Linked DNA regions of Immundisolibacter sp.. The protein of the gene in region 1 interacts with the protein of each later gene in a pairwise test. Links are inferred from orthologs where the notes say so. Each region holds a gene or a part of one and is shown in the gene's direction. Other genes may lie near its edges. The genes, in order: H5U26_RS01920 and bioB.

What was found.
Region 2: the proteins of H5U26_RS01920 (region 1) and bioB interact in binary tests that used the Escherichia coli proteins (3 or more experiments, as listed by UniProt). The link is inferred for Immundisolibacter sp. from one-to-one orthologs.

What each region holds. Positions count from the first base shown.
Region 1 is NZ_JACIZD010000001.1:396,215-399,366, forward strand. What follows is about bases 128-2,967. They hold H5U26_RS01920 (class II glutamine amidotransferase), read left to right. Parts: upstream 128-1,074; coding sequence 1,075-1,860; downstream 1,861-2,967. Other genes in these bases: H5U26_RS01910 (sigma-54 dependent transcriptional regulator), read right to left, coding at 128-238; H5U26_RS01915 (molybdopterin-binding protein), read left to right, coding at 748-966; H5U26_RS01925 (YezD family protein), read left to right, coding at 2,154-2,327; H5U26_RS01930 (OprO/OprP family phosphate-selective porin), read left to right, coding at 2,465-2,967. In the rest of the region: more of H5U26_RS01910, read right to left, coding at 1-127; more of H5U26_RS01930, read left to right, coding at 2,968-3,152.
Region 2 is NZ_JACIZD010000009.1:67,590-70,854, forward strand. What follows is about bases 7-2,959. They hold bioB (biotin synthase BioB), read left to right. Parts: upstream 7-924; coding sequence 925-1,995; downstream 1,996-2,959. Other genes in these bases: H5U26_RS10845 (dihydroorotate dehydrogenase), read left to right, coding at 7-175; H5U26_RS10850 (ComF family protein), read right to left, coding at 181-888; bioF (8-amino-7-oxononanoate synthase), read left to right, coding at 1,992-2,959. In the rest of the region: more of H5U26_RS10845, read left to right, coding at 1-6; more of bioF, read left to right, coding at 2,960-3,152; malonyl-ACP O-methyltransferase BioC, read left to right, coding at 3,166-3,265. UniProt on the Escherichia coli protein: Catalyzes the conversion of dethiobiotin (DTB) to biotin by the insertion of a sulfur atom into dethiobiotin via a radical-based mechanism.

The sequences.
Region 1 (3,152 bases):
CACCGCTCAGCGCCTTGAATGCCGTCGGCGTGACTTGCCAGTGGCGCCCGGCCAGCGAGGCCGTGTCGGCGGCGGTCTCGAACCGCCGGGCAGCGGCATCGCAGCGAATCAGTTCCAGGCGTGCGTGTGGCAGCGCCGTTGCAAGCCGCGCGGAAATGGCCTTTACCGTCGCGGCCAGATCGGCGCCGTGTCCGACCTCGTGCCAGAGCGCGAGCAGCAGGTCGGTGTCGGTCGTCATGCGTGATTCCGTCATGTAACTGGCTGTAAGGAACTAAAAATCGATCTTTCGCGGCGGCTCGCGCGCCCGCCGCGCAGGCGGTGGCTGCGGGGCGGGCCTGCTGCCTGGGCGGCGCCGCGGGCTTGCGCACATATCGGCAACAGTTGACGGCAGGCCGTGAAATGATACAGCTGTAATGGCCATATGTGCTCGAAGGAGCCAGAAAAAGCCTGGGATGGATTTCAACCCTCTGTAGTGATTGAAAAAAGTCAAAACAAAAAGATGGCGCGGTAATTGCTAATTCGCCTTGATGGGCGTTGCCGAGCTTGTGCGCCCGCTGGCGCCGGTCAAGCTTGGCCGTCCGCTGCGCCCGCCTTCGTCGGCTGCGTCGAGGGGGCGACCGTCAGGCGCGCTTCATCGGCCGGCCGCACTCGAGGGCCGGTTCGGGCGGGGCTTTTGGCGGCGCGTACTTTTCAATCGTGCCGGCGGCGGGGCGTGTTCCCGCTGCCGGGCTAGAAGGAGATTTGGCAATGGGTGTGCAGGCAATCAACGCGCGCAATCAGTTCCGGGGCAAGGTCAAGGAGATCATCCGCGGTGATGTGGTGAGCGAAGTCGACGTCGAGACGCCGGCGGGTATCGTGACTTCGGTGATCACGACGCGCTCGGTGGACGAGCTGGGTCTGAAGCCCGGCTCGACGGTCATCGCGCTGGTCAAATCGACCGAAGTGATGATCGCCACGCTGGTGTGATGCCCTCACGGCGCCACGCCGGCAATCGCGCGCAAGTTCGGTCGCAAGGCTCTGCACCCTCAGGTTTCGCGGTCCGCGCAGGAGTGGCCAATGTGCCAGTTGCTTGGAATGAACAGCTACAAGCCGGCGTCGCTGCAATTCGCACTGCAGGGCTTCATGCGGCGCGGCGGTGACACCGACCACCATGCCGACGGCTGGGGCATTGCCCACTTCGAGGGCGGGCAATGCCAGCTCACGGTGGACGTGGCGCCGGCGGCGTTCTCCCCGCTGGCGCAAGCCGTGGCGCGCCGAAACATCAAGGTGCGCAACGTGATCGTTCACGTGCGGCGCGCGACGCAGGGCAGCGTGGCATACGAGAACTGCCACCCGTTCGTGCGCGAGCTGTGGGGCCAGACCTGGGCTTTCGCTCATAACGGCGACCTGCGCGATCTGCCGCAAACATCGGCCATGCACTATCGGCCGCAAGGCCAGACCGACAGCGAACGCGCCTTGTGCCTGCTGCTGGACGGCCTGCGCGAGCGCTTTGGCGAGCAGCCGCCCTCGCTGGCGCGCCTGCAGGCCGAGGTGCAGCGACTTTCCGCCCGGATCGGCGCGCATGGCGCCTTCAACTACCTGCTGTCCAACGGCGAGCTGCTGTTCGCGCATGGCTCGACGGATCTGTTCCAGCTGTGCCGGGAAGCGCCGTTCGGGGCGGCCCGGCTCGTCGATTGCGATCTGAGTGTGGACTTTGCGCGCCTGAATCACTTGGATGACCGCATCGCGATCGTCGCCACCCAACCGCTCACGGTGGACGAGGACTGGCGGGCCATTCCGCCGGGCGAGCTGCGCCTGTTCATCGGCGGGCGCGAGGTGAGCGATGCGGCGCCCGAGCGCGAGTTCGCTTTCGCTTGCTGAAGTCTTGAGCCTTGCACGCGTCGTGGCCGGTAGGGCCTGGCCGGCTGGCGACGCGGGGCAACCCATGAAGGGATGCACCGTGCCTGGCACTGTTAATTTCCGTGATATTTGACGGAATGCCACTGCATATCACCAGTTAACAGCATATAAGCTGGAAAAAGAATGGCCGATACCAGCGGCCTAATATCGTCAACTAATTGTTATTGAATAAATAACAATTTAATCAGTGTCGATGGCATGGGCGTTGCTATTGGCTACAGCCAAATGTCGCATCGCCGATCCTGGATTTAGCCATGACCCAGCCCTTGTCGCCTGACGCGCTGCCGAATGAAACCCTGCGCCGGGTAATTGAAGCGCTGCGCGGGCTGCGCTATGGCGCGGTGGAAATCACCGTCCACGACGGCCGCGTGGTGCAGATCGAGCGCACCGAGAAACTGCGCCTGTCCTCATCCGGCGAGCAGTGTTGACCGTGACTCGCCATCCCGAACGGGTCTGACCCGTTCCGGCCAGCGCACGCGCGCAGCCGGTCTTCTCGCAAAAGCAATCACGCACGACCGACCGGGCTACCGGAGGCTTCAAGTGAAAAAATCCGGAGCACTTTTCCATGAAAGCCTTTATGCACGCCCTGCCGATGCTGGGCGGCTTGGCCGTCCTGTGGGCGGCGCCGGTCGCCACGCAGGCGGCCGCTGACGTGAATACCAGCCTTGAACAGCGCGTCGAGCAGCTCGACCAGGAGCTGCGCGTGCTGCGCCGGCAACTCGAGATCGACCATGAAGCGCGTGACGCGCAGGCGCTGGCCGACCAGCAGAAGGGCATCAAGGTCACGCACAACGGGCGCAGCGTGAAGCTGGCGTCTTACGACAATGCCTTCGTGTTCCAGCCGATCGGCCGGGTCCAGGTGGATTACGCGCATTACGACGCGGACAAGCAGCAACTGGGCGACGGCACCGCCATCCGCCGGGCGCGCCTGGGCGCGCAGGGCACGGTGTTTCGTGTCTGGGATTACAAGGTCGAGTACGAGTTCTCGGACAGCAAGGCCAACCCGGCCGCCAGCGGCATTCGCGACGCCTACATCAGCTACACCGGATTCAAGCCGGTGTTGCTCACGGTCGGCAACTTCAAGGAGCCGTTCAGCTTCGAGCAGGTCAGCAGCGACAGCGCGCTGACCTTCCTGGAGCGCTCGCTGATCGACGTGTTTGCGCCGTCGCGGCACATTGGCGCCGCGGTGCAGACCTCCGGCGCCAACTGGAGCGTGGCCGGCGGTCTGTTCGGCGAGCGGCCCCAGGACGATG
Region 2 (3,265 bases), on another replicon or contig:
CTGTGCCGACGATGCGCTCGAGTTCCTGTTGGCCGGGGCGAGCGCGGTCGGCGTCGGCACGGCGCTGTTCTATGACCCGCTGATCTGTCCGACCATCAACCAGGGCATTGCCGACTACCTGCGTCGGCACGACCATCACAACGTGAGCGCGCTGGTCGGCGCGCTGGCCTGGTAAATCCGTCAGCGGCCGGCCCGGCACAGTGCCCACACGTCGACCCTCGCCACACCGGCGCGCTTGAGGGCCAGCGCCAGCGCGCCGGCCGTGGCGCCGGTGGTCATCACATCGTCCACCACGGCCACGTGGCTCACGGCGGGCGGCTTTTGCACGGCGAACGCACCGCGCACGTTGCGCCGCCGGTCGGCCAGCGCAAGTCCGGTTTGCGGCGCCGTGGCGCGTATGCGCCGGCAGGCGTGGGCGTCGACCGGGATGCCCAGTCGCCGGCCGGCCTCGCGGGCGATGGCCTGCGCCTGGTCGTAGCCGCGCTGGCGCAGGCGCCGGTCGTGCAGCGGCACCGGAATCAACAGTTCGGGCCGTTCCCAGTGTCCGGACTGGGCGGCCTTGGCAAGCAGGGCGCCGGTCAGGCGGGCAAGACCCAGCCGGCGGCCGAACTTGAGGCGCTGCACCAGGCGGTCGAGCGGGGCGGCGTAGTGAAACGCCGCGTGAGCACGGTCCTGCGGTGGCGGGTGACGCAGGCAGCGGCCGCACACGCCGGCCACCGGCAGCGGCTGTGCACAGCGCTCGCAGGCCCGGCCCAGATACGGCAGCTCACCGCGACACGCGTCGCACAGCGGCAGGCGCTCACTGCCGGCTGCGCCGCACAGCGTGCACTGCGGCGGCAGCAGCCAGGCGAGCAGGGCGTCGAGATGTTCGTCAACTTTGGGGTTCATGTCAGGTTGACACAGTGGCGTTCACGGCTATTCTGAATGCCGCCGCCGCGGGCGGCTCGTGTCCTGCACCGTTTCCGGAGTCCGCCCTTGACCGCCATTCGTCACGACTGGACGCGCGCCCAGATTCGCGCCCTGTTCGAGCTGCCGTTCAGCGACCTGCTGCACCGCGCGCAGACCACGCACCGCGCCCATTTCGATCCCAACACCGTGCAGGTCAGCACGCTGCTGAGCATCAAGACCGGCGCCTGTCCGGAGGACTGCGGCTACTGCCCGCAAAGCGCGCACCACGAGGCCGACCTGCAGCGCGAGGCGCTGCTGGACGTGGATGCCGTGGTCGCCGCCGCGCGCGCCGCGCGCGATGCGGGGGCCAGCCGCTTCTGCATGGGCGCCGCCTGGCGCAGCCCGCGCGAGAAGGATTTCGTGCGCGTGCTGGACATGGTGCGGCAGGTCAAGGCGCTGGGCCTCGAGACCTGCGTGACGCTGGGCATGCTCGGTGGCGACCAGGCGCCGCGCCTGAAGGCCGCCGGCCTGGACTACTACAACCACAACCTGGACACCTCGCCCGAGTTCTACGGCCAAATCATCACCACCCGCACCTTCCAGGACCGCCTGGACACCCTGCAGCAGGTGCGCGATGCCGGGCTGAACGTGTGCTGCGGCGGCATCGTCGGCATGGGCGAGGCACGCGAGGACCGGGTCGGCCTGCTCGAATCCCTGGCCACCCTGCCCGAGCACCCGCAAAGCGTGCCGATCAACTATCTGGTGCAGGTGGCCGGCACGCCGCTGGCCGGCACGCCGGCGCTCGAGCCGCTGGAGTTCGTGCGCACCATCGCCGTGGCGCGGATCCTGATGCCGGCCTCGGTGGTGCGCCTGTCGGCCGGCCGCGAGAGCATGGACGACGCCCTGCAGGCGCTGTGTTTCCTGGCCGGTGCCAACTCGATCTTCTACGGCGACAAGCTGCTGACCACCGGCAACCCGGCGGCCGAGCGCGACCGCGCGCTGTTCGCGACACTGGGCATCAACGCCGCGGAGCCGGCCGTGCGCTGCGCCGCGCCAGCCGCGCCGGCAGCCGGTTTGACCGACGTCGCGGTCGCTGCCGGCGGGTGAGCTTCGATCTGGAAGCGGGCCTTGCAGCCCGCCGCGCCGCGGGTCTGTACCGCGAGCGGCGGATTGCGCAGTCGCCGCAGTCGCCGCTTCGCAAATTTCCCGGCGGCGAACTGCTGACCTTCTGCAGCAACGATTACCTGGGTCTTGCCAATCACCCGGCGGTGGCCGCCGCGCTGGTCCGTGGCGCGCAGCAGTGGGGAGTCGGCGCCGGTGCCTCGCACCTGCTGGCCGGCCACACGGCGGCTCACCATGCGCTGGAAGAGGAGCTCGCCGCGGCCGTCGGCCGGCCGCGAGCCTTGCTGTTCTCGACCGGCTACATGGCCAATCTGGGCGTGCTGGGCGCGCTGCTCGACCGCCAGTCGGCGGTGTTCTCGGACCAGCTCAACCACGCCTCGCTGATCGACGCGGCGCGCCTGTGTCAGGCGCGGGTGAGCGTTTATCGGCACGGCGACGCGCCGCATCTGGCCGAGCAGCTGGCGGCCGATGGCGCGCCGCGCCGGCTGGTCATCACCGACGGCGTGTTCAGTATGGATGGCGATCTGGCGCCGCTGGTCGAACTGGCGACCCTGGCGCAGCAGAGCAAGGCCTGGCTGATGGTCGACGACGCGCACGGCTTTGGCGTGCTGGGGCCGGGCGGCGCCGGCAGCGTGGCGCAGGCGGGCCTGGACGGCGCCGCGGTGCCGGTGCTGATGGGCACGCTCGGCAAGGCGCTGGGCTGTTTCGGTGCCTTCGTGGCCGGCAGTGAGGCGTTGATCGAGACGCTGATCCAGCACGCCCGCAGCTATATCTACACCACCGCCCTGCCGCCGGCGCTGGCCGAGGCCACGCGCGCCGCCCTGCGCCTGGCGCGGGTCGAGTCCTGGCGGCGCGAGAAGGTGCAGGCGCTGGTGGCGCGGTTCCGCGCCGGAGCCGGCCAGCTCGGCCTGCCACTGCTCGAATCGACCACGCCCATCCAGCCGCTGATCGCCGGCAGTGCGCAGCGAGCGCTGGCCTGGAGCGCGCACCTGGAGCGGCTCGGCCTGCTGGTGCCGGCGGTGCGCCCGCCCACGGTGCCTGAGGGCACGGCGCGCTTGCGCATCGTGCTCACCGCCGCCCACGAGGAGGCGCAGGTGGATCGCCTGCTGGACGCGCTGGCTGGCTTGCCGGACCGGGCATGAGCGCTGGCGCGCCATGAGTCGCGATGCTGAGGCCGAATTTCGCCTCGACACGCGCCGGGTGCGCCGGGCCTTCGATAGGGTCGCGGCGGGCTACGAGACCCGCGCTGTGCTGC